Regions from separate parts of the Pseudoalteromonas sp. SG45-2 genome, predicted to be linked through region 2. Evidence: predicted binding sites of a transcription regulator. Region 2 holds the regulator's gene; each other region holds the start of a gene.
What was found. The regulator sigma-54, encoded in region 2, starts transcription at its own class of promoters, with help from an activator protein. The targets are predictions, from matches to a motif close to GTTGGCACGNNNNTNGNNT.

Region 1 (10,057 bases), on a different contig from region 2:
GTATTCAAGATACAGATTTTGCAACCGAAACAGCAGAGATGACGAAAAACCAAATCTTGCAACAAGCAGGTACGTCAATCTTATCGCAAGCGAATCAGTTACCACAAACAGCACTTAGCTTATTAGGTTAATAAGTTAGAGTAATAGCTTAATGGTTAGCTAACTAATACAAAAAGTCAGTATTAGTATTTAAAAAAAGGAGGTGGCTTTAGCTACCTCCTTTTGTGGTTTAAGAATGTAAACTAAGCTATTGTTGGTTTAATTAAGTACAAATAGGAATCTGTTATGAATACAATTACTTCAAACGCAGAGGTTACTACATTACCGACTCCCATTGCTGGTGATGATAAGCAAGTAGGACAAGCTGCTCACTCTTTAACTGAGCGAGCGGTTGATGATGTAAAGCAAACGGAAGTGCTCAATCAACAAAAATTACAGCAAAACCAATACAAAAATAACAATCAAGATGAAAAAGATCAGCCGTTAGAGCGCGAACAGCTAGAACAAATGGCGCAACAATTGCAGGACTTTATGGGTGAAATGAATCGCAGCTTACAATTTAAAGTTGATGAAGATTCAGGACGTGATGTCATTAAAGTGCTCGATAAAAACAGCGGCGAAGTAATTAAACAATATCCTTCTGAGGAAGTATTAAGCCTAGTTTCTAAACTGTCTGAATCTGCCGGTATTTTGATCGACCAAACAGTTTAGTAAGTGGTTAATATTGCTATTTTAAGTTAGTTTATTTTTAAGTATTCAAGAGGTGAAGCATGGCTATTTCGTTTACAGGGTTAGGTTCTGGGTTAGCAGTTTCGGATATTGTTGATGCACTCGTTAATGCTGAACAAGCACCTGCTGAATCTCGCTTAAATACTACTGAAAGTAAATTAACTACGGATATTTCAGCTGTTGGGGCATTAAAATCTGCACTTGAAAAAGTACAAACCTCAATGGAAGCATTGGGCGATAGTGATAACTACCAAAAGCGAACTGCATCTGGCAATGATGATTTTATATCTATTAGCTCAGATAAAGATGCTCAGCCAGGCAGCTACAATGTAAAAGTAGACGCATTAGCACAGGCTCATAAGTTATCTTCCCCTGCATTTGCCGCTGACGAGGCAATTGGTGCTGGCGTAATTACAATTGGCTCTGGTGCAAATAGTTTCTCTACTGTTTTATCGGCTACAAATACGTTAGAAGATTTACGAGACCAAATTAATAACGGCCCTTTTACTGGCAGTGATAGTAATGATTCTGTTGTTGCAACTATAATAACCAGTGATACCGGTCAGCATTTAGTACTTACAAGTAAAGAAACTGGCGAAGACAACGCAATAACAATTACCGTACAAGACGATGACGGTAATAATACTGATACAGGCGGGTTATCTCGATTGGCTTATGATGTATCAGACGCAGACCCTGCTAATCATACAACTAACCTGACTGAAGTAAATGCTGCACAAAATGCACAAATAACCATTGATGGCACGTTGACAGTATCAAGCAATACTAATGAATTTAGTAACGTGATTGATGGCGTGGATATTACTGCTAAAAAGTTGCATGCCACTGACGACGACTTAAGTGATATATCGGTTACCGAAAACAACACTAATATTAAAACAGGTTTAAATGGGTTTATTGCTAGTTACAATGAATTGTTAGAGCTGAGCAATAATTTAGGAGCCTCAAGTGAAGCGGGTGCAGGAGTCATGGCTGGAGATTCACTACTTCGAGGCGTTATGTCAAAGCTTCGTAGTGAAATAACTGAATCAGTTGATTTAGGTGACGGTAACTCGTTATCACTTTCGCGGCTAGGTGTAGAAACAGATCGCTACGGTGTTTTAACGCTAAATACAGAAACACTCGATGAGCAAATAGACGCAGATGTAAATTTAGTGCAGCAGTTTTTTGTAGGTAATGACGATGATGGCTTCGCACAGTCTTTTGATGAGCTAATGAGCTTTTATACAGATTCTGACGGCATTATCCAAAACCGAATTGATAGTAAAACAAATCAGCTAGACGATTTAGATGATCAGCGCTTGGACCTTGCCAGTAAAATGGAGTCGCTATCGTCTCGCTTATATGCTCAATATAATGCGATGGATTTATTAGTGGCGAGCCTTAATAACACCAGCAGTTATGTTCAAGCTCAATTAGAGAATATGCCAGGCGTAGTAAGAGATAACTCCTAGTACATAACTATGATATTAAATTAATAACTAAATTAAGAAAGCACAAAAAACCGTTATTTAAAACGGTTTTTTTGTGTTTTCTATTTAAGTAGATTTTAGCGACTTGCTTTATAAGCTTTAATCGCCTTACCTGATTTTTTATGTTTAATAATAGCTTTAGATGACTCGTTTTTTGCACTATTCGCTTTTACTAAAATGGTATTTATACTAAGCTGAATTAATTCTAATTGCTTTGCGCTTGGGCCGTCGCTGCTTTCGCACCATTGCTTTAGTTCAACATTTAAAGTGTCTAAAAGAGGCCGAGCTTCGTCTGCGTTATTATCATTTACTAACACTTCAATATTACTAAGCAACGTTTGTATGAGCTCAGAGTAGTTTGTTAGTTGCTCTGAAGATGTTGGCGAGTCCATAATTGAAATTAAACCGCAGGGCTTCGTTGATCTAGTGGAATGTTATCCCAGCCTTCTTTAATTTCTTTAACAATACTTGATACTTCCACAATTGCTTCAATATCGTTGTTTATGTTCGCTTGCGTTAAACGGCGTTGGCAGTAATCGTAAAGTGCCAATAAATTGTTAGAAATACTAGGGTCTTGCTCTACTTCTAAATTAAGTGCGTCTTGCAGTGCACCAAATAATAAAACACAGGCCGAAATATTTTCACCTTTTTTTTGTATTTCTTTGCGCTCAATAAACCCTTTAGTTGCTGCTAAGCGACCGATGATATTACTGAATATAAGGTTTATTTGTTCGTAAGGGGCCATTTCGGCAATGCTGCTAGCACGAACTTGACCGTATTTTTTTACTGAGACATGAGCCATGGGAAGATCCTAAAATTTAAAACAATAAAATTATGTGAAAGCTAATATAAAAACTTATATAAAAATTCAATAAAGCTTTTATACTTTTATAGAAATAAAGCAATATTAATGCCAAGCATTTTTACTTATTTATGTATCGGCATTTGTAACTTCAACTTAAATTTATTTACTAACAATAGCATTTTTATAGCCGAGTAAATTAATTTTTAGGGCTAAGTTATAGTTAGGTAATAGTTAAGTAATGGCTAAGTTAAAACTATAACCCATACTTAATGATTAACTATTAAGTATGATTGACTTAACTAGCCCGCCTGTTTTTTGGCGTTTATGTCAAAAAACTGCCGCTATCACTTGCATCCATGCTGAACTGGCTTACAATTTAAATAATTATACAAATTAGTGAAAGTACGGCTCGCTAAATATGATCTTGATTTTAGATAATAATAACAACCGCGCAATAGGATTAAATGCTTCACTTGGCTTTATTGGTGAAGCTGTACAACTATTAAGCGAAGACTGCTTTGAACAAGAATGCAAAAAATATCAGCAGCAAGAATGCATGATTATTTTAGGAGCTTTGCAATCACTGGACCACGAAAGCTTAATTAAACGCTATCCAACATTACCGTTTTTATTAATTGGCGAAACGCTAAAACCACTATTAAGTATCGCTAATGTGGTGGGGCTTATTTGCGAGCCATTTAATCACGAAGTGACAACGCAGTTACTTCACGATTGCCAGCAGTATCAGCGCATGTTGCCAAATGAGCATAAGCATTCTAAACCACATAAAACTTTTGACGGACTTGTTGGTGAAACAGAGGCCGTAAAAGATGTTCGCTTTTTAATTGAACAAGTGGCAAAAACCGACGCTAATGTTTTAATTTTAGGCGAATCAGGCACAGGTAAAGAAGTGGTTGCCCGTAATGTTCACTTGCTTTCAAAGCGCATTAATGGACCGTTTGTACCTGTAAACTGTGGTGCTATTCCGGCAGAGCTGCTCGAAAGTGAACTATTTGGCCACGAAAAAGGCGCGTTTACTGGTGCTATATCGGCTCGTAAAGGGCGCTTTGAACTAGCTCAAGGCGGGACGCTATTTTTAGATGAAATAGGCGATATGCCACTGCAAATGCAAGTTAAGTTGCTGCGAGTATTGCAAGAACGCAGCTACGAACGTGTTGGTGGTACAAAGGCAATCCAAGCTGATGTACGCGTTATTGCGGCCACGCATCGTAATCTTGAAACAATGATTGAAGAGGGTAGTTTTAGGGAAGATTTATATTACCGTTTAAATGTATTCCCTATCGAAAACCCATCGCTGAGTGAACGAGCTGATGATATTCCGCTGCTTTTAAAAGAGTTAATGCGCCGTGTTAACGACCAGACTGGTTCTACCGCTAAGTTTACAGAGCGCGCAGTTGAGAGCTTAAAAGAACATGCTTGGCCTGGTAATATTCGTGAGCTTGCTAATTTGGTGGAGCGTATGGTTATTATGTTCCCTGACAAAGTGGTCGATATTCCTGATTTACCTAACAAATATCGTTACATTGAAGTTGAAGCCTACGAGCCAGAATACCCTGAAGAGTTAATGGAAAAAGACGCCTTTAACGACATATTTAGTACAGGCTTTAGTGATTACGAAAGTGAGCCAGACGCTGAGTTTAGCCAAACGGGTAGTGGGCTATTACCTGATGATGGTATTGAACTTAAAGATTATTTAGCAGAGCTTGAAATTAGCTTAATTACCCAAGCGTTAGAGCGCTATGATTACGTTGTAGCTCGCGCTGCAGAGATATTAGGGGTTCGCAGAACAACACTCGTTGAGAAAATGAAAAAGTATAATCTTTCACGAGATTAGAAGTACGAAAATGGTGAAATACTTTTCGTTATTTATTATTCATTTGTGATCAATCACTTTACGGGCTTTGCCCGTCACGCAAGCATGGCGTCTACAAGATAACCCAAACTTAAACCTTGGCGGTAGACGCTGAGTTTGCTCGCGTGAAAAGCGTAGCTTTTAATCATTTAAATAAAACGTTATTTCACAAAGAGAAAAACGAAGGTAAATGAGAAACCATAGTCAATTTACGCTTTACTTCTCTAAAGCGCAGCGTCTCTTAACCTCTTTGTGAACTAATCACTTTTATGGTTATAAATCACTTACTCACTAAAAGTCTTAATAATTTCTTCTTTCCTAAAACAATCATTACTGTGATCGTTAACCATACCGCAGGCCTGCATATGCGCATATACCGTTGTTGGGCCTAAAAACTTAAAACCCCGTTTTTTTAAATCTTTAGCAAATGCAGTTGATGCCTCTGTAATTGCTGGGTAGTCCTCAGCGTTATTTAAATTACTTATAATCGGTTTATTATCGACAAACTGCCATTGGTAGTTACTAAAACTTCCAAATTCTTTTTGTATTTCTATAAAGCACTTTGCGTTGTTAACAGTTGCCGCAATTTTTAAGCGATTGCGCACAATACCCTCATCAAGCATTAATCTCTCAATGTCATCTTGTGTGAGTTGTGCCACTTTATCTACATCAAAATTGGCAAATGCTTTTTTATAACCGCTGCGCTTTTTTAAAATTGTGTACCAGCTTAAGCCGGCTTGCGCTGATTCAAGAGTGATAAATTCAAACAGCTTTGTATCATCATAAAGAGGGACGCCCCATTCTTCATCATGGTAAATAACGTAGTCGGGTTTAGTGGTGTCGAGCCACGGGCAACGGCACTTTTTTTGCTCACTCATTATTATTCCTTTTTGTGTGCGTCATTTTTATGTCGCTCAAATTATTGATGTAACTTAATGATAAGTATGTAAATAAATTTTGGTATAAATCGTGCATTTAGACTTGTATCTACATCAATTCGAGATTTGATTATGGCCCTTGCTAGCGTGCTAAAACCACAGTTTTTTTCTGCAAATCAGTATAACCCATGTTTACTTCAAGAGGAGTACATTGGTGAATTAAGCGATCTGCGCAAGCAAGCAAGTTGGCTTTCGCATTTGGTTGATACCATGCCAGCAGGCGTGGTTGTACTTGATGGCAAAGGGTTGATTGCAAAAGCGAATCAAATAGCGATTGATATGCTTGGCGAGCCACTTGAAGGCGAACGCTGGTTTAATGTTATTCAGCGCTCTTTTAGGCCACATCAAGATGATGGCCATGAAGTGTCTTTAAAAGACGGACGCCTAATAAAACTTGATATTACTGCTTTAGCACCAGAGCCTGGGCAACTTATTTTAATGACGGATTTAACCGAAACTCGCCGCTTACAAAAACGTGTTGCACATATGCAGCGATTAAGCGCGCTGGGCAAAATGGTTGCATCATTAGCGCATCAAGTCCGTACGCCGCTCTCAGCCGCTATGCTTTATGCTGCTAATTTAGGGTCAAAGCGCTTACCCGAAGCATCTCGCGATAATTTTCAAACAAAGTTAATGTCGCGTTTAAAAGATTTAGAAACTCAAGTAAACGACATGCTGTTATTTGCTAAAAGTGGCGATCAGCAAGTTGTTGAGCAAGTTTCAATGCAGCAGCTTTTAACCGAAGTTAAAGCAGGTGCTGATGCGATGGTCGCACTTAATGAAAGTGAGCTAGATGTAAGCTTACCAGAACCCGATATACAAATAGTTGGTAATAAAACGGCATTGGCCAGTGCTATTCAAAATCTAGTGCACAATAGTATTCAAGTTATTGGCGGTGGCGCAAAAGTAAAAATTAGCGCACAAAGAGATTTAAAAGATTTAGATATGGTTCGTATTAGTGTGAGCGACAATGGCCCAGGTGTTGATTTAAGCCAAAGCGATAAAATTTTTGAACCATTTTTTACTACAAAAAGTCAGGGCACAGGTTTAGGGCTTGCTGTAGTGAGTTCGGTGGCTAGTGCGCACCAAGGCCGTGTTGATGTGACTAATAATACGCATGGTGGTGCCTGCTTTAGCTTGTTACTGCCTATTAAGGCAACATCTAAATTAGAGGGGTCATTATGAGTAACACTATTTTAGTTGTCGAAGATGACGCTGGGCTTCGTGAAGCCTTAATAGATACCCTTGAAATGTCGGGTATTGAATGTGTTGCAGCGAGCAGTGCTGAGCAAGCAATGATATTGCTTAAAAAAGATCAATTTTCGCTTGTTGTAAGCGACGTGCAAATGGGCGCAATGAGTGGACTTGATTTACTACGCAGTATTAAATTAAACCACCCTGACTTACCTGTATTGATGATGACGGCGTACGCCACAATTGACGATGCGGTAGAAGCCATGCGTCTAGGTGCAATTGACTACATGGCTAAACCATTTGCACCTGAAGTGCTGTTAAATATGGTGAGCCGTTATTTACCTGAAAAAGCAAAAGAAACCGACGGACCTATTGTTGCTGACCCAACTAGTATTCAATTATTGGAGCTTGCGAGTAAAGTAGCACGCTCTGATGCAAGTGTAATGGTACTTGGCCCAAGTGGTTCAGGTAAGGAAGTACTTGCTCGCTATATTCATGATAAGTCGAGCCGCTGTAATGAGCCATTTGTGGCGATTAACTGCGCGGCTATTCCTGAAAATATGCTCGAAGCCACTTTATTTGGTTACGAAAAAGGGGCTTTTACAGGCGCGATTCAAGCATGTCCGGGTAAGTTTGAGCAAGCACAAGGCGGGACTATTTTACTTGATGAAATTACAGAGATGGACTTAGGGCTACAAGCAAAGCTGTTACGCGTACTGCAAGAGCGTGAAGTAGAGCGTTTAGGGGGTCGTAAAACAATCCAGCTCGATGTACGTATTTTGGCAACCAGTAATCGTGATTTAAAAGAAGCCGTGTCTGAAAACCAATTTAGAGAAGATCTATATTACAGGCTTAATGTTTTTCCATTAATGTGGCGACCATTGTGCCAACGCCCTGGCGATATTATTGTATTGGCTAAGCATTTAATTGAGCGCCATATCAGTAAAAGTAAAGAGCTAATGGCGTATTTAGATAAAGCTGCCGAGCAAAAGTTACTGGCTCACGCGTGGCCTGGAAATGTACGCGAGCTTGATAACGTTATACAGCGTGCGCTTATACTGCGAAGTGGCGATACAATAAACGAGCATGCTATTTTTATTGAAAACTTAGCGCCTAATAACTTTGTTATGGAGCCATCATTGGCACCGGCGCAAACAGTATCGCCAACAGAAGTGGCTCACGTAAATAAAGGCGTTGATATAAGCACGCTAAGCTCTGCATATTATGATGAAAAATTGCATGCCGAGGATGAGCCTAAACAAGGTTTACTAGCAGCAGATACCGGTAGCTATAAAGATGAGCTTAAAGACAAAGAGCATCGCATTATTTTAGAAACCCTTGCACGTTGCCAAGGTAAGCGTAAAGACGTTGCCGAAACGTTGGGCATAAGCCCACGAACTTTACGTTATAAACTAGCGCAAATGCGCGATTTAGGTATTTCACTTCCTGCATAACCTCCTATAAACCCTAAGTTTGCGCTGCGAACTTAGGGTTGTCAAAACTCTGACTCACATAATTTAAAGCTAACCGCATGTATTTCAACAATTAATTTATTGGCATGTTTTGTGCTTTATTACTTGTAAGAGTTCACTGCGTGTCAGAGATAAATTATGAAAATTCAAAACAGTGCTGTATTTCAAGAAATGCAATCAATGGCTTTAGAAGCCGGCCGTAATAATCAAATAAATAAATTGCCGACTCAAGTTCAGCCTACTTCTACTTCCCAGTTTGGCGACATGCTAAGTGATGCACTAAATACAGTGCACGGTTTACAGCAAGATGCAGGTCAAAAAGTAACAGCGGTTGAAATGGGTGATCGAAGTGTATCGCTTGCTGAGGCGATGATTGCTTCTCAAAAATCGTCAGTTGCTTTTGAGGCTACAGTACAGGTTCGTAATAAACTTGTTGAAGCTTATAAAGAAATCATGAACATGCCTGTTTAATTAGGTAGTGGAGAATTATTGTGGCGCAATCTAACCAATCTACAGACCTAGCACTTGCTGGCGGCGGTATCGACCAAAGTGGTGGTGATGATCAACAAGAACAAAAGTCAGGCTACTTAAGTGCTTTAAGTGGTGTTGATGTATTGCGCCAAGTAACACTGGTAATAGCATTAGCGATTTGTTTAGCTATCGCGATTTTCATTATTATTTGGGCTCGTCAGCCAGATATGCGCCCGTTAGGCAAAATGCAAACTGAAGAGCTTATTCAAACATTAGACTTTTTAGATGCACAAAAAATTGAATATCAACTCGATGGCAATGTTGTATCGGTTGATGAAAGTGAATACCAAAACATTAAGCTACTAATGACCCGTGAAGGGTTAGAGCAAGGTCCAGCATCAGGCTCTGACATTATTATGCAAGATATGGGCTTTGGCGTAAGCCAACGCTTGGAGCGTGAGCGCCTAAAACATGGTCGTGAACAGCAATTAGCACGCACAATTGAAGAGCTTAACAACATTACTCGCGCCAAAGTATTGTTAGCCATTCCTAAAGAAAACGTATTTGCCCGCAGAGAGAAAAAACCATCCGCTACTGTTGTATTAACACTTAAGCGTGGCCGCTCACTTGACCGTGAAGAAGTAGACTCTGTTGTTGATATGATTGCTTCTGCAGTACAAGGCTTAGAGCCTGCACGTGTTACAGTCACTGACCAAAATGGTCGATTATTAAATTCAGGTTCGCAAAGCTCATTAGCAGCACGCTCTCGTAAAGAATACGATTTAGAACGTAAGCGCGAACAAGAGTATCTTGAAAAAATAGACAGTATTTTAATACCGGTTGTTGGGCTTGCAAACTATACAGCTCAAGTTGATTTGAGCATGGACTTTAGCTCAGTTGAGGAAACTCAAAAGCGTTATAACCCAGACCTACCAGCGGTTAGAAGCGAAACCACATTTGAAGAAAATAACATTGGTGGTTTAGCTGTTGGTATTCCTGGTGCGCTTACAAATCAACCACCGCTAAACTCAAACATCCCTGAAGTTGCAGGACAAGGCGGCGCAGGCACAGCTACGTCACCA
Region 2 (10,057 bases):
ATTTTGCAGATATTAATAATGGCTTAGGGCAAGAGGTCGGTAATAAAGTATTAATTGGCATTGTGCAAAGGTTAAAAGAAAACTACCCAACAGCTAAGTTACTATCTCGTATTGGTGCTGATGTTTTTGGTTTTATTATTCGCCGTGATGAACTCGACTTAAAAAAATTGAATGAGCAGTTAGGTGTTCCATTTTGTGCAGAAGAGCATACATTGCCTATCGATTTTAGATTGGGTTTATGCCAACAGCAAGACTTTCAAAGTAGCGGGATTGATACACTTAAAGTTGCTTATATTGCACTTAATCAAGCTAAAAAAACAAAACACAAAGAGGGAATTTATTACAGTGTAGACATGCAAGATAAAATGGCTTGGCGCATAGGAATTATTAGGCAATTACGCCATGATTTTGCTCGAAACAAGTTAGAGGTATGGTACCAACCTCAACTTTCATTAGGAGACTTGTCTCTAATTGGATGTGAGGCATTACTTAGGTGGCCCACCGGTAATGGATCATATATATCGCCAGCGGTATTTGTTCCACTTGCAGAAGATGCGGGCTTGATTGTTGATATAGGGCAGTGGGTTTTAGAGCAAGCTTGCCAACAACAAAAGCGCCTAGAAAATATGGGTACCGAAATTTGTATTGCGGTTAATGTGTCTGTTCCGCAGTTTAAAGTAAAAGGCTATGCTCAAAACGTTAAAAATACATTATTAAAATATGGCGTTAAGCCAAAAAACATAGAATTAGAAGTCACTGAAAGCGTAGTAATGGATGAACTCGAAACTGTTATTAATACACTTAGAGAGCTTCAAGAGCTAGGGATGGAAGTTGCTATTGATGACTTTGGGACTGGCTTTTCATCGCTTAGTTATATACAAAGTTTACCCTTGGATAGATTGAAAATAGATCGTGCATTTATTAAGGATCTGCCAAATGATGACACTGGCGCTATTGCTGCCTTAGTTATTTCTCTTGGTGCTAAGTTGGGTTTAAAAACGATTGCTGAAGGCGTTGAAACACAAGAACAAGCTCAGTTCTTAAAAAACTTAGGCTGTGATGAGGTACAAGGTTTTATGTATGCTAAACCAATGCCTGAGCATGAATTGATAGAATTTATAAATAAACGCTAAAAAAGATTAACTTATTATTTAAGCTAATGAACGATTTAGAATTTAAAGCGCGATATGCTTTGACTACTTTGTATATATAAAGAATTTAGTAGGGTATAATTCGCGCCTTTTGTTATTCTACGGCCACAATTATGAGCACACTCAAAGCTAAGCGCGCCTTATTTTCATACCCTAAATACTGGGCTGAATGTTATGGCACCGCGCCATTTTTACCAACTACACGTGAAGAAATGGATGCACTTGGCTGGGATAGTTGCGACATAATAATAATTAGTGGCGATGCGTACGTTGATCATCCTAGTTTTGGTATGGCTGTAATTGGCCGTGTACTTGAAGCGCAAGGCTTTAGAGTGGGGATTATTGCCCAACCTGCATGGGACTCTAAAGATGCATTTATGGAGCTCGGCAGACCGAATTTATTTTTTGGTGTAACAGCCGGCAACATGGATTCGATGATCAACCGCTATACAGCGGAAAAACGCATGCGCCACGATGATGCTTACACGCCTAATAACGTTGGCGGTAAGCGCCCAGATCGCGCCGTGATGATTTACTCGCAAAAATGCCGTGAAGCATACAAAGGTATCCCAATTGTTATTGGCGGTATTGAAGCCAGCCTTCGCCGTATTGCTCATTACGACTATTGGCAGGAAAAAGTACGTCGTAGTATTTTGTTTGATGCAAAAGCCGATATTTTAATTTACGGTAACGCAGAGCGCCCGCTAGTTGAAGTTGCACACCGTATTGCGGCGGGTGAAACGATGGATACGATTCAGGATATTCGCGGCACGGCTGTTATTCGAAAAGAGCCTCTACCTGGTTGGCGTGGCAGTGATTCTACCGCTATTGATAAAATTGGTAAAATAGACCCTATTCCAAACCCATATGGCGCGGATGATGTTGGCTGTAGTAAATCTGAATTTAAACAAGCGGGTATTGATTTAAAAGCAGAAGCGGCAAAACCAATCATGGTTCAGCCTGCACGTCCTAAGCCGTGGGAAAAAACCTATGTTAAGTTACCTGCTTATGAGCAAGTAAGTGTTAACAAACCTTTATACGCCCATGCCTCGAGAATTTTACATCAAGAAACAAACCCTGGTTGTGCAAGAGCGCTTTACCAACGACATGGCGATCGCTCTATTTGGGTAAACCCGCCAGCATATCCATTAGAAACACATGAAATGGATGCTGTATTTGGTTTGCCGTATCAGCGTATTCCTCACCCAAGTTATGGTGATGCTAAAATCCCTGCTTACGATATGATTAAAACGTCTGTTAATATTATGCGTGGCTGTTTTGGTGGTTGTTCGTTTTGCTCAATTACAGAACATGAAGGGCGCATTATTCAAAGTCGTTCACAAGAATCTATTATTGAAGAAATTGAACAAATTAGAGATAAAGTTCCCGGCTTTACTGGTGTTATTTCTGATTTAGGTGGCCCAACGGCGAATATGTATAAGCTGCGCTGTACGAGCAAAAAGGCCGAGAGTACCTGTAGACGCTTATCATGTGTGTATCCAGATATTTGTAAACACATGGATACAGATCATACGCCAACAATAGATTTGTATAAAAAAGCACGTGAAGTTAAGGGTATTAAAAAGGTATTGATTGCTTCAGGTGTACGTTACGATTTAGCTGTACGCGACCCGCGTTACGTTAAAGAATTAGTAACGCACCATGTAGGCGGTTACTTAAAAATAGCGCCAGAGCATACAGAGGATGGTCCATTATCAAAAATGATGAAACCAGGTATGGGAGCGTACGATCAATTTAAAGAACTATTTGATAAGTACTCTAAAGAAGCCGGTAAAAAGCAGTATTTAATTCCTTACTTTATATCTGCTCACCCAGGTACAAAAGATGAAGATATGGTAAACATGGCTTTATGGCTTAAATCAAACGACTTTAAGCTTGATCAGGTACAAAATTTTTACCCATCACCTATGGCTAATGCGACGACTATTTACCATACAGAGATGAACTCTTTGCGTAATATAAAAAACAACTCAGAAGTTGTTCCAGTACCTAAAGGCGCACGCCAACGTAGATTACATAAAGCTATTTTACGCTACCACGATGCAGCTGGTTGGCCAATGATACGTGAAGCTCTACGTAAAATGGGTAAAGCTAATTTAATTGGTAAAGGGCCTAACTGTTTAGTGCCAGAAGAAGGGCGCGATGAAAAATCAGGTAAAGGTGGTAAAAAAGGTGGGCGTCCGGCACTAACGCGACATACTGGTTTTAGCCAATTTAAAAAGGCAAACACTAAGCCAAAAGTGGGCGGTAATCGTCAAAGCACACGTTAGTAATTTTATTTGCTAATAGATAAGGCTAATTGCGGTACGCGTTTTTTAGCTTTTGTATACGTAAATTAAGTCAGCTTTGCTCTTTATTATCTATATTATTGTAGGTGATAAAGAGTGAGGTTTTAGAGCCCCTTCTCTTTAGATATCCTGTGCTAAGTTTAGCTTTTTTTAAAGCATTGATGATAACCACAAACGCAATTTAAGTGACCATAACGGCTGAATGCCGGTGAGTCCTTGCGTCATTTTATTATCTTTTAAGATTATATAAGATGGCGTGACTTGTCCCTGCCAATCGGAAAATATCTCCCCGTGTTGATCGTTAACAGTACTGAAGCTGTAGCCTTGCTCATTTAAATAATCATGCAGCTCTTGATCAGAGCCTGATTTTATCGCGATGCTCACGACGGGGTATTTATTCTCGTTTGCGAGTTCGTTTATGGCAGGGGAGGTAATACTACAAATAGGACACCAAGTTCCCCAAAAATACACAAGCGTGGGTTTATCTTGGCTCATTGCTGCTAAATCAATGTTTTGCCCTTTATAATCGATTAATTGTAATTGAGGATTTGCTGGCATGACAGGTTGCCGCCACCAATTGACGGCAGTATAAATGACGAAAAATATAGAGCCATATACCAGTACGCTTTTTAATATGGATACGCTTTTTTGTTTTAGCGTTTTTTTAGGTATGTCATTTTTATGTTTGGTATCCGTTGCCATAGCTACTGATTTACCCTAAGTATTTTTGCTGTAGTTTTTTACATTTAAAGCGTTTAATTTATATCAGCAACCATGTAGCAGTACCTAAAAAGGCGAATATACCAACAATATCAGTCACCGTGGTTAGCACCACACTCCCTGCAAGAGCAGGGTCTATATTCATTCTTTTAAGAATTATTGGAATACTTGCCCCAGCAACACCTGCCACCACTAAGTTCATAAACATAGCGAAGGCGAGTACGCCACCAAGCATAAAGTCCCACTGCCATAGCGCAATAACACCCGCAATTAATAGTGACCACAAAATACCGTTTAGCGCGCCAATGGCCAGTTCTTTCATCATCAAGAAACGTTGGTTTGTTTGGTTTATATGACCTACTGCAATACCACGGATAACAAGCGTTAATGATTGGCTACCAGCAACACCACCCATAGAAGGGACAATACCGTTAAGCACAGCCAAAATAGGGAGCACATCTAAAGTGCCTTCAAAAAAGCTAGCTACAAAAGCAGCTGCAAGTGCGGTTAGTAAGTTAACTCCTAGCCAAACTGAGCGTTTTTTAGAGCTTTTTAGTACTGGCGCGAATGTATCCTCTTCATCATCAAGACCGGCTAGGCTTAATAAGCTATGCTCGGCATCTTCTCGGATTACATCAACGATGTCATCGATAGTAACACGACCGAGGAGTTGGTCGTTATCGTCCACCACTGGGGCCGATATCCAATTATGACGCTCAAATAATTGCGCTACTTCACTTTCATCCATTGAGATTGGGATAGACTCACAATCTTCATCCATTAAATCGCGGACAATTTTTTCTGGCGGATTAGTTAATAATGTACTCAGCGATAAAGCGCCTATAAAGCAGTTATGTTTATCAACAACATATAAATCATCTGTACCCTCTGGTAACTCACCACGCAGTCTAATATAACGAAGTACAACATCGAGTGTTACATCAGGGCGAATGGTCACCGTATCGGTGTTCATTAGCGCACCTGCTGAACGCTCTTGATATGACAGTGCTTGCGTGGCACGTTCACGGTCTTGAATGTCCATCGCGCTAACAACGTCTTTATAGACGGTATCTGGCAGGCTACGTAATACTTCACCTAAGTCATCGTGGCCCATGTCTTCAGTTGCGGCGGCAATGTGCTTAGGTTCCATTTGGGCAATAATGCCTAAACGAACATCTTCAGATAATTCTTCAAGAACATCACCCTGCACATCAGGATCGACCAATTGCCAAAGCAGTCGGCGAATTTTATGCGGTGATGATTCTAATAATAATGCGGTATCACAAGGAGCCGTTTTTGCGAGCATGCGCCTAACTTGAACAAATTGACCACTATTGAGTGACTTCGTCACCTGCTTTAGTTGCTGTAGTGGATAATCTTGTTCAAAAGCTTCTGGCATTGGCGTCCTTTATAAATTGTTATATTACTTTATGGGGGGAGGTGAGTTAACTGGCGTTACTAACCTATTTATTTTATATATCTGTTTTAATTGAAGCACTAGTAATGCGAATATTGTTTTTATAAAACAGATTATTCTTGTTCATTAAAGCGTTGTGCTATTAATTCTCCAACAGCGTGTAAAGCTTGCTCAGAATCAGGGCCTTTACAAACAACTTTAACTTCTTTTCCTTGGCTACTTTCAAGTAACATTAATGCAAGTACGCTATCGCCTGCTGCTTCTTTGTCATCTTGGAATAATGTGATTGTCGCATCAAATTGTACTGCTAATTGCGCAAGCACAGTAGCTGCTCTGGCGTGTAAGCCTAATTTGTTTTTTATTAAAAAGGTATCTTCACAATGCATAACTTACTCTACCTAAGCTGAACAGGTGATTATTCAGCTATATTATTTTTCTTGCTCGCGATGGCGAATTTTTACATTGGGATGTGTCATTGCAAAACTTTCACCGATAGTTTGCGCTAAATACACAGAGCGATGTTGCCCGCCTGTACACCCAATAGCAATGGTTAAATAACTGCGGTTATTTCGTTCTAAATGCGGTAACCACGTTTGTACAAATGTTTGAATTTGCCATGTGAATTTTTGCACTATGCTGTGATTAGCTAAATAGTCTTTAACCGGTTGATCTAACCCATTTAAAGGCTTCAACTCTGGTTCCCAGTGTGGATTTGGTAAAAAGCGTGCATCAAATACGTAGTCTGCTTCTTTTGGTATACCGTGTTTAAAGCCAAATGATTCAAATGTGACAATCAGTTGCTTATCTTTTTTACCTAAAATCTTTTCACGAATAGATTCAGCGAGTTGATGAACACTTAAATCAGTCGTATCTATCATAAAGTCGGCGCGAGTGGTTAATACATCAAGTAATTCTTTTTCTTTTTTGATGGCTAAATCAAGGGGCAACGAGTCTATTGATAGTGGGTGTAATCTGCGTGTTTCAGAAAAACGTTTGATCAATGTCTGATCGTCGCTATCTAAATAAAATAACGTAGGGTTTGCAAAGCCTGGTAAGTATTCAAGAATATCGTTAAATTCATCTTGTTCTTTAGGGATGTTGCGCACATCAATGCTAACAGCAATTTTATCGTAGCTATCAGATACACTGCGAACTAATGAAGGAAGTAGGTTTACTGGAATATTATCTACGCAATAATAACCTAAATCTTCTACAACGCGCAAAGCAACCGACTTTCCAGAACCAGAACGGCCGCTTATGATAATTAACTCCATTTAACACCCTTTATAAAACTATGATTGATCGACAATAACTTGGTAAAGCTCAGTATCAGATTTTGCACTGCGTAACTGTTTACAAAAATCTTTGTTGTTTAGTTTATCAGCAATGGTTGCTAGAGTCTTTAAGTGCTGCTGGTTATCGCCATCTGGTACGATGAGTGCGACAAAAATATCAACAGGGCGATTATCGATTGCATCAAAGTTTATTGGAGTTTCGCTAACGAGCACTAAAGCCAAAGGCTCTTCTGCACCGCTCATTCTTCCATGAGGAATAGCAATGCCACGCCCTATACCTGTACTACCTAATTTCTCTCTGCTCATTAAAGCATTAAGAATATCTTGTTGCGGTAAATACGGAAGTTTGTCGTGAGCAAGTTCGCTAATGAACTCTAAAATTCTTTTTTTGCTATTAAAAAGGACCGCAGCTTTGCTGCAGTCCTGGCATATAAGTGAACTTAATTTCATCATATTAGTGTCGAGCAAGCTTCTCTTTGTGTTTGATTACTTGGCGATCGAGCTTGTCGATCAACGAGTCAATAGCGGCATACATATCTTGATGTTCTGTAGAGGCAAATAGCTCAGCACCGCTTACGTGTATTGTGGCTTCTGCTTTTTGATTTAATTTTTCTACATCGAGAATGACATGAACATTATTAATATGATCAGAGTGTCTTTCAAGCTTCGCAAATTTAGTATTAATATAGTCTCTTAGTGAATCGGTTAATTCTACGTGACGACCAGTTAAGTTTAGTTGCATAAGCATTACCCTCTTAGTTTAGCGTCTTAAATCAGACTTTTACGCTGATTTGACGGTGGAATAGCAAGAGATTCGCGGTATTTTGCGATTGTACGTCTCGCTACTTTAATTCCTTGCTCAGCCAATATATCCGCTATTTTGCTATCACTCAATGGTTTTGCTGAGTTTTCTGCTGCGATTAATTTTCGGATAAGCGCACGTATTGCTGTAGATGAACATTCACCACCGTTTTCAGTACTTACATGGCTTGAGAAAAAATATTTAAGCTCAAATATACCACGGGGTGTATGCATGTACTTTTGAGTAGTTACGCGAGAAATTGTCGATTCGTGCATTTCTACCATTTCAGCAACATCATTTAAAACCATTGGTTTCATGGCTTCAGGGCCATGTTCAAAAAAGCCTTGTTGTTGCTTAACAATACAATTAGTAACTTTTAATAGCGTGTCGTTTCTACTTTCTAAGCTTTTAATAAACCATTTAGCTTCTTGTAAATGTGAGCGAATAAACTGGCTGTCGCCACTTGATTTTACAGTGCGAGACATTGCTGCGTATTGGCTATTAACACGAATTTTAGGCATGCTATCTGGGTTTAATTCGACAACCCAGCGGCCTTTAATTTTTTTAACTGACACATCAGGAATAACATACTCAGATTCTTCCCTTACAATAGTATCTGCAGGTTTTGGGTTGAGAGTATGTATTAGTGTCATTACTTCTTTAAGCTCTTCTTCTTTGAGCTTAGTTTTTTTCATTAATGTACGATAGTCGCGAGCTGCTAATAGATCAATATGCTCGGTTAAAATCATTTTCGTTTCATTAATATAAGGTGTTTCTTTATCAAATTGATTAAGCTGAATACACAAACACTCTTGTAAACTACGTGCAGCAATACCAACAGGATCAAACAGTTGGATGCGTTTTAATACCGCTTCAATTTCATCAAGTTCGACTTCGTTATCATCTTCGTTTTCTTGATTAAAGCTTTCTAAAATCTCTTCGCAGCTTAGTGTTAAAATACCTGAATCATCGACAGCTTCTACAATAGCAATAGCAATAGCTTCGTCTGTAGGGCTAAATGGCGTTAGTTGTAATTGCCACATTAAATACTCATGGAGCGTTTCAGTAGAGGCGCCTTGGTATATTGATTCGTCTTCAGGCATTGGACCTGATGAGGCTGCAGGAGCGGCACTCATGTACTCATCCCAACTGACATCCATAGCCATGTCGTCACTTAGCGTGTCTTTTGCAAGTGCTTCACCAGTATCTTGTTCGTATTCGCTCGGAGCATCATCAGCAGATGCGCTAACAGTTATGTCATCGGTATCAGCTTTTTGCTCGTTTTTACCAGCAGCGTCTTCGGAATAGTCTGCCTCTTCAACCTCTAATAGTGGATTACTGTCGAGAGCTTCTTGTATTTCTTGCTGGAGATCCAATGTACTGAGTTGCAACAAACGAATAGCTTGTTGCAACTGTGGAGTCATTGTAAGTTGCTGGCCCATGCGCAGCTGTAGTGATTGCCTCATGTATCTCTAACAATCCTTTTATGTTGTTATAATTAATACTAGCAGATGCTTAAAGACATGGCGTAAATGTTACAGCCTAAATTGCTCGCCTAAGTAAACATCGCGTACTGTTTTATCATTTAATACGTGTTCTGGAGTACCTGATGCAATCAGCTCCCCATGAGAAACAATGTAGGCTTTTTCACAAACATCAAGGGTCTCTCTTACGTTATGGTCGGTAATTAATACACCAATCCCACGATTTTTAAGATGTTCTATTATTTTCTTTATATCTAATACCGAAATAGGGTCAACACCGGCAAACGGTTCATCCAGTAATATAAATTTAGGATCTGCTGCCAGCGCTCGTGCTATTTCTACACGACGACGTTCTCCCCCCGATAATGCCATACCTTGGCTATCACGAATGTGTTGTATGCTAAATTCATCTAATAAGTTATTGAGCGTGTCTTCTCTGGCTTGTTTATTTAGTTCTTTGCGCGTTTCTAAAATGGCCATTAAGTTTTGATAAACAGTCAGCTTTCTAAAAATCGATGACTCTTGTGGTAAGTAGCCTATGCCTAATCTAGCACGACTATGCATAGGTAAAAGAGTAATATCGTTATCATCAATAGATATTTTACCTTTGTCGCTAGGAACAAGCCCTACAATCATATAAAAAGTCGTTGTTTTACCAGCACCGTTAGGGCCAAGTAAGCCAACTATACTGCCAGCTTGTACTTCAAGGCCGACGTTTTTTACAACTTCACGACCTTTATAGCTTTTTGCCAATAGTTCTGCTTTTAATGTGCTCATGGTTGACCTTTATCGCCTTTTTTACTTTTTTTAGCTTCGATCGGTACTAAAATTGTGTGAACGCGGTCAGTTGAGTTTTCATCTTTTTCGGCACTGATGAGC
Region 3 (10,057 bases), on a different contig from region 2:
TAATGGATTTATAGGCGTTTTAGATATTCGGTTAAGTCCTTTTGCCATAAATACGCCAGATGCCGTACCAATTGCAAAAGCCAGTGCGCCAAGCACTAAAATACCAATCGTCTCAACAGTTAAAAACTTATCTGCAGCAAGCTTTGAACCAACAGCTAAGCCTAAAAATATAGTTGTAACATTGATGATTTCGTTTTGAGCACTGTTACTTAATCTATCAACAACACCCGACTCTCGCATTAAGTTACCTAAACAAAACATACCTACAAGCGGTATAGCAGCCGGTAAAAACATAGCCGTTAAACTAAGCACCATAAGTGGAAAAATAATCTTTTCCTTTTTAGATACTTTGCGAAGCTCTGGCATTTTTATTTTACGCTCTTCTGGGGTTGTTAGTGCACGCATAATTGGCGGCTGAATAATTGGCACAAGTGCCATATATGAATACGCAGCTACTGCTATTGCGCCTAGTAAATCAGGTGCCAGTTTTGATGCTAAAAATATTGCTGTTGGCCCATCGGCACCACCTATAATGGCAATAGCCGATGCGTCCTGTAGAGTAAATTCAAAACCTGGCACATAGTTAAGTAATATAGCGCCAAACAATGTAGCAAAAATACCAAACTGTGCAGCCGCACCTAATAACAACATACGTGGGTTTGCAATAAGTGCGCTAAAGTCGGTCAGCGCCCCTACTCCCATAAATATCAACAGCGGAAAAATCCCCGTATCAATACCCACATAATAAACGTAGTACAAAAGCCCACCTGGGTCTGACAAACCTGCCACTGGTACATTTGTTAAAATTGCACCAAAACCAATAGGTAGTAATAATAGTGGTTCAAAGCCTTTAGCTATCGCTAAAAACAGTAATAAACACCCTACCGCAATCATTATTAACGATGGGATTGTAAAGTTAGCAATGCCTGTCGCATTCCAGAGGTTTAAAATACCTTCCATCCTCTATTTACTCCTAAGCTAATGCAATCATAGCGTCGCCGGTAGTTACAGCATCGCCTTCACTAACTAACACTTCAGCAATTGTTCCGGTATGCGTAGCGCGTATTTCAGTTTCCATTTTCATGGCTTCCATAATAATCACTACATCGCCTTCGTTAACAACTTGCCCAGCTTTTACCTTAATCTTAAAAATATTACCGGCTAGAGGCGCGTTAAGTGTTTCACCTGATGCAACCGAAGCAGATTGAGGAATGTGCTCAGAGTCTTTTAATGTTACTTCTTTAAGTTCACCACCTTGCGCTACGACTACGTCATAAACTTTACCATCTACTTTTACGCTGTATTGCTCAGCCTTCACTTTGTTATTATTTGAAACTGATTTAGAAGGTGCTTTACTGCTTTTATCTTCAACAGAAGGTACTGGCTCAAATGCATCTGGGTTGTTGCGGTTTTTAATAAACTTCAAACCAACTTGTGGAAATAATGCATAAGTTAATACGTCATCAATTTGATCATCAGCAAGTGTTAAACCTTGCTCTTGTGCTTCTTTTAATAACTCAGCTTCAAGCGTTGCAAGCTCAGGTGCAATGTTATCAGCAGGGCGACAAGTAATAACTTCCGCTCCATCAAGCACGCGCTCTTGTAGCTCTTTATTCATTGGTGCTGGTGTTAAGCCATATTCACCTTTTAATACGCCAGCAGTTTCTTTAGTAATTGTTTTATAACGCTCACCCGTTAGCACATTAAGTACCGCTTGAGTGCCAACAATTTGCGACGTTGGTGTTACTAAAGGTAAAAAGCCAAGATCTTCACGTACACGTGGGATCTCAAGTAAAACCTCATTAAGCTTATCGGCTGCGCCTTGCTCTTTAAGTTGGTTTTCCATGTTTGTAAGCATGCCACCAGGTACTTGAGCTAATAAAATGCGCCCATCAACCCCTTTTAAGCTACCTTCAAATGCCGCATATTTTTTACGTACATCTCTAAAGTAAGCAGCAATTTCTTCTAGGTGGTTTAAATCAAGCTCAGTATCACGCTCAGTCCCTTCAACTATCGATACAATAGTTTCAGTTGCGGAATGTCCATAAGTCATACTCATTGATGAAATAGCGGTATCGAGCATATCAATACCAGCATCAATTGCTTTTTGGTAAGTAGCAGTACTTAAACCTGTTGTAGCGTGGCACTGCATAGCAATTGGAATAGATACAGTTTCTTTAAGTGCTTTAATTAGTTTTTCAGCATCGTACGGCTTTAATAAACCCGCCATATCTTTAATACAAATTGAGTGACAACCCATATCTTCAAGCTGCTTTGCAAGAGTTAGCCACATATCAAGTGTATGAACTGGGCTAACTGTGTACGAAATAGTACCTTGAGCGTGAGCGCCTACTTTTACAGCCGCTTTAATAGCTGTTTCTAGGTTACGTACATCGTTCATTGCATCAAATATACGAAATACATCAACGCCATTTTTATGTGCACGTTCTACAAACTTTTCAACTACGTCATCAGCGTAATGGCGGTAACCTAATAAGTTTTGACCGCGTAATAGCATTTGCTGTTTAGTATTAGGCATCGCTTTTTTAAGTGCACGAATACGCTCCCAAGGATCTTCGCCTAAATAACGAATACACGAGTCAAATGTAGCACCGCCCCACGATTCAATAGACCAATAACCCGCATCGTCTAATTTGCTAGCAATCGGTAGCATATCGTCTAGGCGCATACGCGTTGCTAATAATGATTGGTGAGCATCGCGTAATACCAATTCTGTTAATTTTAATTTAGCCATGTGTGTGCCCCTTATTTATTATTTGATTTGTACTGAGCAATGGCAGCACTAATAGCAGCGATGTGCTCATTAGGCACACCTTGAGATTTAAAAGATGGTGATTTAACTGGTGTCGCCACGTCAGGTTCGCTAAAGCGCGTCACCAAATTAGACATAAGCGTTACTGCACCAATTAATATCGACAGAAATACAAACACCCCAACCATGCCAGTAAGCATTAAGTTACCAGCCGTTGTGAGTAGAGCACCTATATCCATTTTTCTCCCCTTGAAACCCATATCGAAAATAAAAAATCGATTTAATTAAATATTTATTCACTGGATAATAACAAAACTAATCGCTTTGTCTACATCTTGTAAATTGGTAAAACCAATTAAACAATAAATAACATAACACTCAATTAATTTACATGCCATAACTCAGCAATCACGCGCTCTACAATACATACAAGAAATAACGACTATAGCTAATAGTTATATGGAAGTTGTTAATTAACTATCAAGCTAAGTAAAAATAAACACTAATTCTTAATATAAAATGCAAAGCCACACACCAATTGTTAATTGGTCTTACCAAAATAAGTTTATTTAGTGAACATTTAGCAGTTATTTGCAACAGTGTGAATAACTTACATAACAAAGCGTAAAAGTTACTAACCAACTAATAGCTAGAATAACAGCAAAAACCCATAACTAATTGATATTTATGCCAAATAAATTTTGGCATATAACTGGCATTAGTTATTATGAGCAAATTTGATAACCAAGGAGAAAACAATGTTACGCTGGACAATTACATTTTTAGTTATTGCTTTAATCGCTGCAGTGTTAGGTTTTGGTGGCATCGCAGGTGCCGCAGCTGGTATAGCAAAAATTATATTTTTTATCTTTTTAGTACTTTTAGTGATTTCATTAGTTTCAGGTGCACTACGTGGTAAATCACCCAGGTAGATAAAGCATTCATCTAACAAACACTAAAATTTAATTAATACTTACAAGGAATTACACTATGAACTCTACAACTTTAAAAGCAGCACTAATCGCAGTATTTGCAGGTTTTTTCATGATGGGTTGTGAAGACAACCATGCAGAAGATGCTGGCGAACGTATCGACGAAGCAGTAACTGATGTGCAAAACTCTGTTGAAGATGCATGTGAAAATGTTAAAGAAGGCGTGAACGCTGAAGAAACTAACTGTTAATTCTTCTTGTACCGCTAAAAAAAACGGCTTTCGAGCCGTTTTTTTGTGCCAGTAATAAAATCACTGACTATAAAGCTGCTCATTTAGCAGTTAGCTTGTTAAAATAAAAAAAACGATATTTAAAGCAAGGCAAAATGGCATTCACAACCACCTACACATTAGATAAACCCTACTTTTACGAGTGTTTTGATGAGTCACTCCCTTATAGTAAGCGTGCAAAACCTAAATACTTTTTACTTGTGTTGTTAGTTGCGCTTGGTCTATTTGGCATTTATGTTTTAGACGATCATTACTTAGGATCGTTTATGATCATGTTAGCGGTACTCGAGTGCGTCGCTTTTTACTATCGCAGACCATGGTGGGTAACCAGACAAATGCTCAGCAGAGCATCAGGCTCTGAGGTAACACTTACCTTTGATGAAGAAGGTATTAAATCTGCTAATCATTACAAAAGCTATCAATTAGAATGGCAAAATATAAGCGAAGTAATAGACACCCAACAAGGTATTATTATTAAAAACAAAAGCGGCATGCAGTACATATCAAAACAAATACTTAGTCCTGAAACACTCGCTTTTATAAACAAAAAAGCCACTCAGTGAGTGGCTTTTAGTCTAGTTGAGTTAATTACTCAACTACGTATACGTGTTGATTAAGCATTGCCCGGATTAGGGTTCGACTTTTCAGCTTGTATGCGCATATAAATCTCTTCACGATGCACTGATACGTCTTTTGGTGCATTAACACCGATTCGAACTTGATTTCCTTTAACACCTAGAACAGTAACTGTTACTTCGTCACCAATCATTAGGGTTTCACCTACTCTACGAGTTAGTATTAGCATTCTCTTGCTCCCATGTTCCAATAAAAATTATAAGATTCCGCTTAAACATACTAATGAAAATTAGACTGAAAAGTAAGTAAAAACTCGCAATCTATCCATTTTCTGTTAAAAATGCCTTGTGTAATGCACGAACAGCCAACTCTAAGTACTTTTCATCTATTAAAACTGAAATTTTAATCTCTGAAGTCGAGACTAAAACCACATTAATATTTTCCTGCGCTAATGCATCAAAAAATAAACTAGCGACACCAGAATGTGATTTCATACCCATGCCAACAGCAGAAACTTTAGCTACCGCTTGCAATCCGCTTATATTTTGAGCACTGAGCTGAGCTTGATCTTCACTCAATAATTCAAGTGCTTGCAGATAATCATTCGAGTGCACAGTAAAAGCATAGTCTATTTTTTCAAAGTTATGATTAACTTGATTAATCATATCTATTTCGATGCCATTTTCGGCAAAAAGTTTCAATATTTTTGAAAGATATTGCGTGCCCGTTGGTACACCTTGTACCTTAATTAAACATTCGTCACGATTAAACGCAATCCCCGATACAACCTTGCTTGGCATATCGTTCTCCTCAAAGCTTATTAATGTACCTTCATCGGGATTAAAGCTCGAAAGCACCCTAAGTGGCACATTATGTTTTCCTGCGGCTTCTACTGAGCGAATATGCAAAACTTTCGCCCCTAAACTTGCCAGTTCTAGCATTTCGGCAAAGGTAACTTGGCTCATTCTGCGCGCGTTAGGTTCAACACGAGGATCTGTAGTATATACGCCGTCAACGTCTGTATAGATCTGGCATTCGTCAGCTTTTATAGCCGCAGCTATTTCCACAGCCGATGTATCGGTACCGCCGCGCCCAAGCGTTGTAATATTGCCCTCAATATCACGCCCCTGAAACCCAGCAATAATAGCAATACGATTATGCTCAAGCTCATGCTTCAAACGCGTAGCAGCAACCTCTGCAATACGAGCTTTACCAAACATGTTATCGGTTAAAATATTGACTTGATCGGCTAATAGGCTCACAGCAGAGTGGCCACGTTTTATAATAGCCATAGCAAGTAGTGATACAGAAACCTGCTCTCCGGTGCTAATAAGTACATCTAGTTCACGGCTACTCGGGCGAGTATCGATTTGTTTGGCGAGATTAATTAAGCGGTTGGTTTCTCCCGACATAGCCGAGAGCACCACAACCACTTGATGTCCTTGTTGTCTGGTTTTTACAACAAGGTCGGCGACCGCTTCAATTCTCTCTATTGAGCCGACCGAAGTGCCACCGAATTTTTGAACAATAAGCGCCACTTAGGCTTAAGTACGCTCAGTTAACCAAGCTGTAACGCTATCTAGTGCAGCAGCAAGGTTTTGTGGCTCACTACCACCGGCTTGTGCCATATCTGGACGACCGCCACCTTTACCACCTACTTGGCCTGCCATGTGGTTAACTAACTCACCGGCTTTTACTTTGCCTGTTAAGTCTTTAGTTACACCAGCAATTAGGCTTACTTTGTCGCCACTGGCAACACCAAGAGCAATAACACCTGAGCCAATCTTGTTTTTAAGGTCGTCAACCATACCGCGAAGCGCTTTAGATTCAGTACCTTCAACATTTGCTACAAGTAGCTTAACGCCGTTAATTTCAACAATCGAATCAAGTAAAGATGCACCCGCTGCACTTGCTAACTTATCGTTAAGTTGCGCAATTTGCTTTTCAAGACCTTTAGACTTTTCAAGCAACGCAGTTACTTTTTCAAGTACCGATGCGCTATCGCCTTTAACTAAAGCAGCTACATCATGTAATTGTTGCTCTTGCTCGCTAACATAAGCAACTGCATCAGCACCGGTTACCGCTTCAATTCGGCGAACACCTGCGGCAATACCACTTTCAGATACAATTTTGAATAAACCAATATCGCCTGCGCGCTCAACGTGAGTACCACCACAAAGCTCAATAGAGTAGTCGCCAATAGTAACTACACGTACTTCGTCATCATACTTTTCGCCAAACAACGCCATAGCACCTTTCGCTTTAGCATCATCAATAGCCATAAGCTCAGTATTAAGTGCGAAGTTACGACGAATTTCGTCATTAACTACACGCTCAATTTCACGTAGCTCATCTTTAGTAACCGCTTCAAAGTGCGAAAAGTCAAAACGTAAACGATCAGGCTGAACAAGTGAGCCTTTTTGGCCTACATGGTCGCCTAATAATTGGCGTAGTGCTTCGTGTAAAATATGTGTAGCTGTGTGGTTTTTCTTAATGCTATCGCGGCGTGCATCATCAATAGTCGCATCCACTTTATCGTTAACACCAATGCGACCTTGCACAGTACCGTGGTGAGCAAAAGCATTACCAAGTTTAGTGGTATTAGTAACATTAAATTCGCCACCAGCAACTGTAATAGTACCCGTGTCGCCCGTTTGGCCGCCTGATTCAGCGTAAAACGGTGTGCGGTCTAATACTACAATACCTTGTTGACCATCTTCTAATAACTGAACAGCTTCGCCACCGGCAAAAATTTCTACCACTGTCGCGCTATGGTGCGTGCTGTCGTAGCCTTTAAACTCAGTAAGCTTTTCTGATTTTAATTGCTCATTGTAATCAGCACCAAACTTACCCGCTTGTTGCGCTGTTTTACGTTGTACAGCCATGCACTCTTCAAAACCTTGATGATCAATCGTCATCTGGCGCTCACGCGCAACATCGGCCGTTAAATCAGCTGGAAAGCCATACGTATCGTAAAGTTTAAATACTAAGTCGCCCGGTATAATATCGCCTTTAAGGTCACTTAAGCTTTCTTCTAAAATAGCTAAGCCACGCTCAAGTGTTTTACCAAACTGTTCTTCTTCAATGCGTAATACTTTTTCGATAATTTCTTGTTGCTTAGCAAGCTCTGGGTACGCTTGACCCATTTGCTCAATTAGCGCAGCAACTAACTTATAGAAAAACGAACCTTGCGCACCTAACTTATTACCGTGGCGCACAGCACGACGAATAATACGACGTAGTACATAACCACGACCTTCGTTAGATGGCATAACACCGTCAGAGATTAAAAACGCACACGAACGAATATGATCCGCCACTACGCGTAGTGACTTATCGTCCATATCTTGCGCGTTAGTTACACTTGCAGCTGCTGCAATTAAGCCTTGGAATAAATCGATTTCGTAGTTTGAATGCACACCCTGCAAAATTGCAGAAATACGCTCAAGGCCCATTCCCGTATCAACAGACTGCTTAGGTAGAGGCAACATTGTACCGTCGCTTTGACGGTTGTATTGCATAAATACAAGGTTCCAAATTTCGATGAAACGGTCGCCGTCTTCCTCTGGAGTGCCCGGAGGTCCGCCCCAAATATGCTCACCATGGTCATAAAATATTTCAGAACACGGACCACATGGACCAGTATCGCCCATAGACCAAAAGTTGTCAGAGGTCGCAATACGAATAATACGATCTTCACTTAAGCCAATATCTTTTGACCAGTACTCAAACGCTTCTTCATCATCGTGATAAATAGTAACAAGCAGTTTTTCTTGAGGTAATTTAACAACCTCAGTTAAAAACTCCCACGCAAACTTAATCGCGTCTTGCTTAAAGTAATCGCCAAAGCTGAAGTTACCTAACATTTCAAAAAATGTATGGTGGCGAGCAGTGTAGCCTACGTTTTCTAAATCGTTATGCTTACCGCCAGCACGTACACAGCGCTGCGAGCTTGTCGCACGTGTATAAGGGCGGCTTTCTGCGCCTAAAAATACATCTTTAAATTGCACCATGCCGGCATTGTTAAATAACAACGTGGCATCGTTACCCGGTATAAGCGAGCTAGAAGGTACTATTTGATGTTGCTTGCTGGCAAAAAAGTCTAAAAACTGTTGCCTAATTTGTGCGGTAGTCATGTGCTGCATTTGAAAGTCTCACCTGTATTTACTGTGCTTGCATTGCAAAATTAATTTCATCGTAGCTAAAACCCCGATACATTAAGTAGCGCACGCGCTTAGCTTTATCTTTGTAATCGAGATCTGGCGGTGTATTCGAATATTTTTTATTGTACGCATCCTGCGCAAGCTCAAACCAATCTATTTCAAGCTCTTCAACTACCATTTCAAGTAGCGAACGATCAATCCCTTTGCCCATAGCTTCGCTTTGTATTCGCTTAAGCCCGTGGCATTTAAATATGTGTTTTCTTACAAAGCCTTCACAGTATCGCTGCTCGTTAATAAAATTGTGCTTTTCGCACCAATCAAGCAGCGTTTCAATAAACTCTTCTGTCGCTTCTTTTTGCTGTAATTTGAGCGTTAACTCACGACGCGAATATTCTTGGCGCCCTAGTAACCAAAGTACATAGTTTTTTAGTTTTTGCTTTAATTTATCATCCATTAAGCGTCAAAACGTCCGCTTGTTTCACTGCTAAGTGGCTTAACATTAATGTCGTCACTTAATGGTACAACAGGCATAAAAATGGCTTGATAAGATACAAAAAAGCTAATGTAGCAAATCGGCATTAAAATCAACAGTGGTAAGAACGATAAGAACATCGAAAGCGCCATAAATAATGCGCAAATAAGGCCAAAAACGCCAAGTGGCAAAATATTATGATAAAACACCATTAACGACTTTTTAAGCGCCGTTAAAATGCGTGTTTCTTTACTAAAATAAACAAGTGGCACAGCGTACGCAAATGCCGTTAAATAAATTAGCATTGCCATAAAAAATAAAATTACATTCGCGCCCGAAATACTCTCAAGCATTTGCTCAAGTGCTACGTTTGGATCAAGTCCTGGTTGGCTCATAACAGCCACTGCATCGGCAAATAAGCCATTAGCAAGTAACGCCATTAAAATACCCGCACCCATTTGATAAAGTGCTAAACGTAATAACCCTAAACGATTTCCCTTAGCCGTAAATGGCTTGAGAATATCGGCTAGCATAATTTTTCCGCCCTGTTGCTTACTAAGCACCGCTTGGTAAAACCCTGCGGTTAAAAATGGCGTAGCGAGTGCTGCTACTACTTGCAGCAGCGGTAAAAATAAAGACAGCAGCCCTACAATGCCAATAAATAAATGCATAAAAATAAAGGTTGCTGGCTGGGTTTTAAAAATAAGCCATCCGGCTTTTAACCACTTTAGCCCTGCATCGGCTTTAAAAATTCGTAATTGTGTAGACATACTTGCTCTTAATTTAAAACGAAACACGCCAAGTATAACTTGGCGTGAGGGGGGATTAATAGACGAAACGTAATTAAATAAT

Region 1: fliS (flagellar export chaperone FliS) is a predicted target of sigma-54. The motif match lies at 3,122-3,140, and genes of this name have one in related genera.
Region 3: H5116_RS04085 (DUF1328 domain-containing protein) is a predicted target of sigma-54. The motif match lies at 3,474-3,492, and genes of this name have one in related genera.

The regions. Positions count from the first base shown of each region.
Region 1 is NZ_JACJEO010000010.1:119,676-129,732, reverse strand. It holds gene H5116_RS20525 (flagellin) at 1-131, shown strand, start outside; gene H5116_RS09445 (flagellar protein FlaG) at 286-711, shown strand; gene fliD (flagellar filament capping protein FliD) at 771-2,204, shown strand; gene H5116_RS09435 (hypothetical protein) at 2,300-2,614, opposite strand; gene fliS (flagellar export chaperone FliS) at 2,623-3,024, opposite strand; gene H5116_RS09425 (sigma-54-dependent Fis family transcriptional regulator) at 3,446-4,882, shown strand; gene H5116_RS09420 (DNA-3-methyladenine glycosylase I) at 5,185-5,778, opposite strand; gene H5116_RS09415 (PAS domain-containing sensor histidine kinase) at 5,911-7,023, shown strand; gene H5116_RS09410 (sigma-54 dependent transcriptional regulator) at 7,020-8,486, shown strand; gene fliE (flagellar hook-basal body complex protein FliE) at 8,643-8,975, shown strand; gene fliF (flagellar basal-body MS-ring/collar protein FliF) at 8,996-10,057, shown strand, end outside.
Region 2 is NZ_JACJEO010000006.1:57,431-67,487, forward strand. It holds gene H5116_RS05595 (EAL domain-containing protein) at 1-1,133, shown strand, start outside; gene H5116_RS05600 (YgiQ family radical SAM protein) at 1,265-3,442, shown strand; gene H5116_RS05605 (protein disulfide oxidoreductase) at 3,611-4,018, opposite strand; gene mgtE (magnesium transporter) at 4,221-5,579, opposite strand; gene H5116_RS05615 (HPr family phosphocarrier protein) at 5,711-5,983, opposite strand; gene rapZ (RNase adapter RapZ) at 6,026-6,871, opposite strand; gene ptsN (PTS IIA-like nitrogen regulatory protein PtsN) at 6,890-7,342, opposite strand; gene hpf (ribosome hibernation promoting factor) at 7,347-7,634, opposite strand; gene H5116_RS05635 (RNA polymerase factor sigma-54) at 7,661-9,160, opposite strand; gene lptB (LPS export ABC transporter ATP-binding protein) at 9,230-9,955, opposite strand; gene lptA (lipopolysaccharide transport periplasmic protein LptA) at 9,952-10,057, opposite strand, start outside.
Region 3 is NZ_JACJEO010000004.1:189,450-199,506, forward strand. It holds gene H5116_RS04070 (sodium ion-translocating decarboxylase subunit beta) at 1-960, opposite strand, end outside; gene oadA (sodium-extruding oxaloacetate decarboxylase subunit alpha) at 974-2,755, opposite strand; gene H5116_RS04080 (OadG family protein) at 2,767-3,012, opposite strand; gene H5116_RS04085 (DUF1328 domain-containing protein) at 3,532-3,705, shown strand; gene H5116_RS04090 (hypothetical protein) at 3,764-3,955, shown strand; gene H5116_RS04095 (YcxB family protein) at 4,090-4,557, shown strand; gene csrA (carbon storage regulator CsrA) at 4,608-4,799, opposite strand; gene H5116_RS04105 (aspartate kinase) at 4,891-6,108, opposite strand; gene alaS (alanine--tRNA ligase) at 6,115-8,715, opposite strand; gene H5116_RS04115 (regulatory protein RecX) at 8,735-9,187, opposite strand; gene H5116_RS04120 (BPSS1780 family membrane protein) at 9,187-9,975, opposite strand; gene ribA (GTP cyclohydrolase II) at 10,057-10,057, opposite strand, start outside.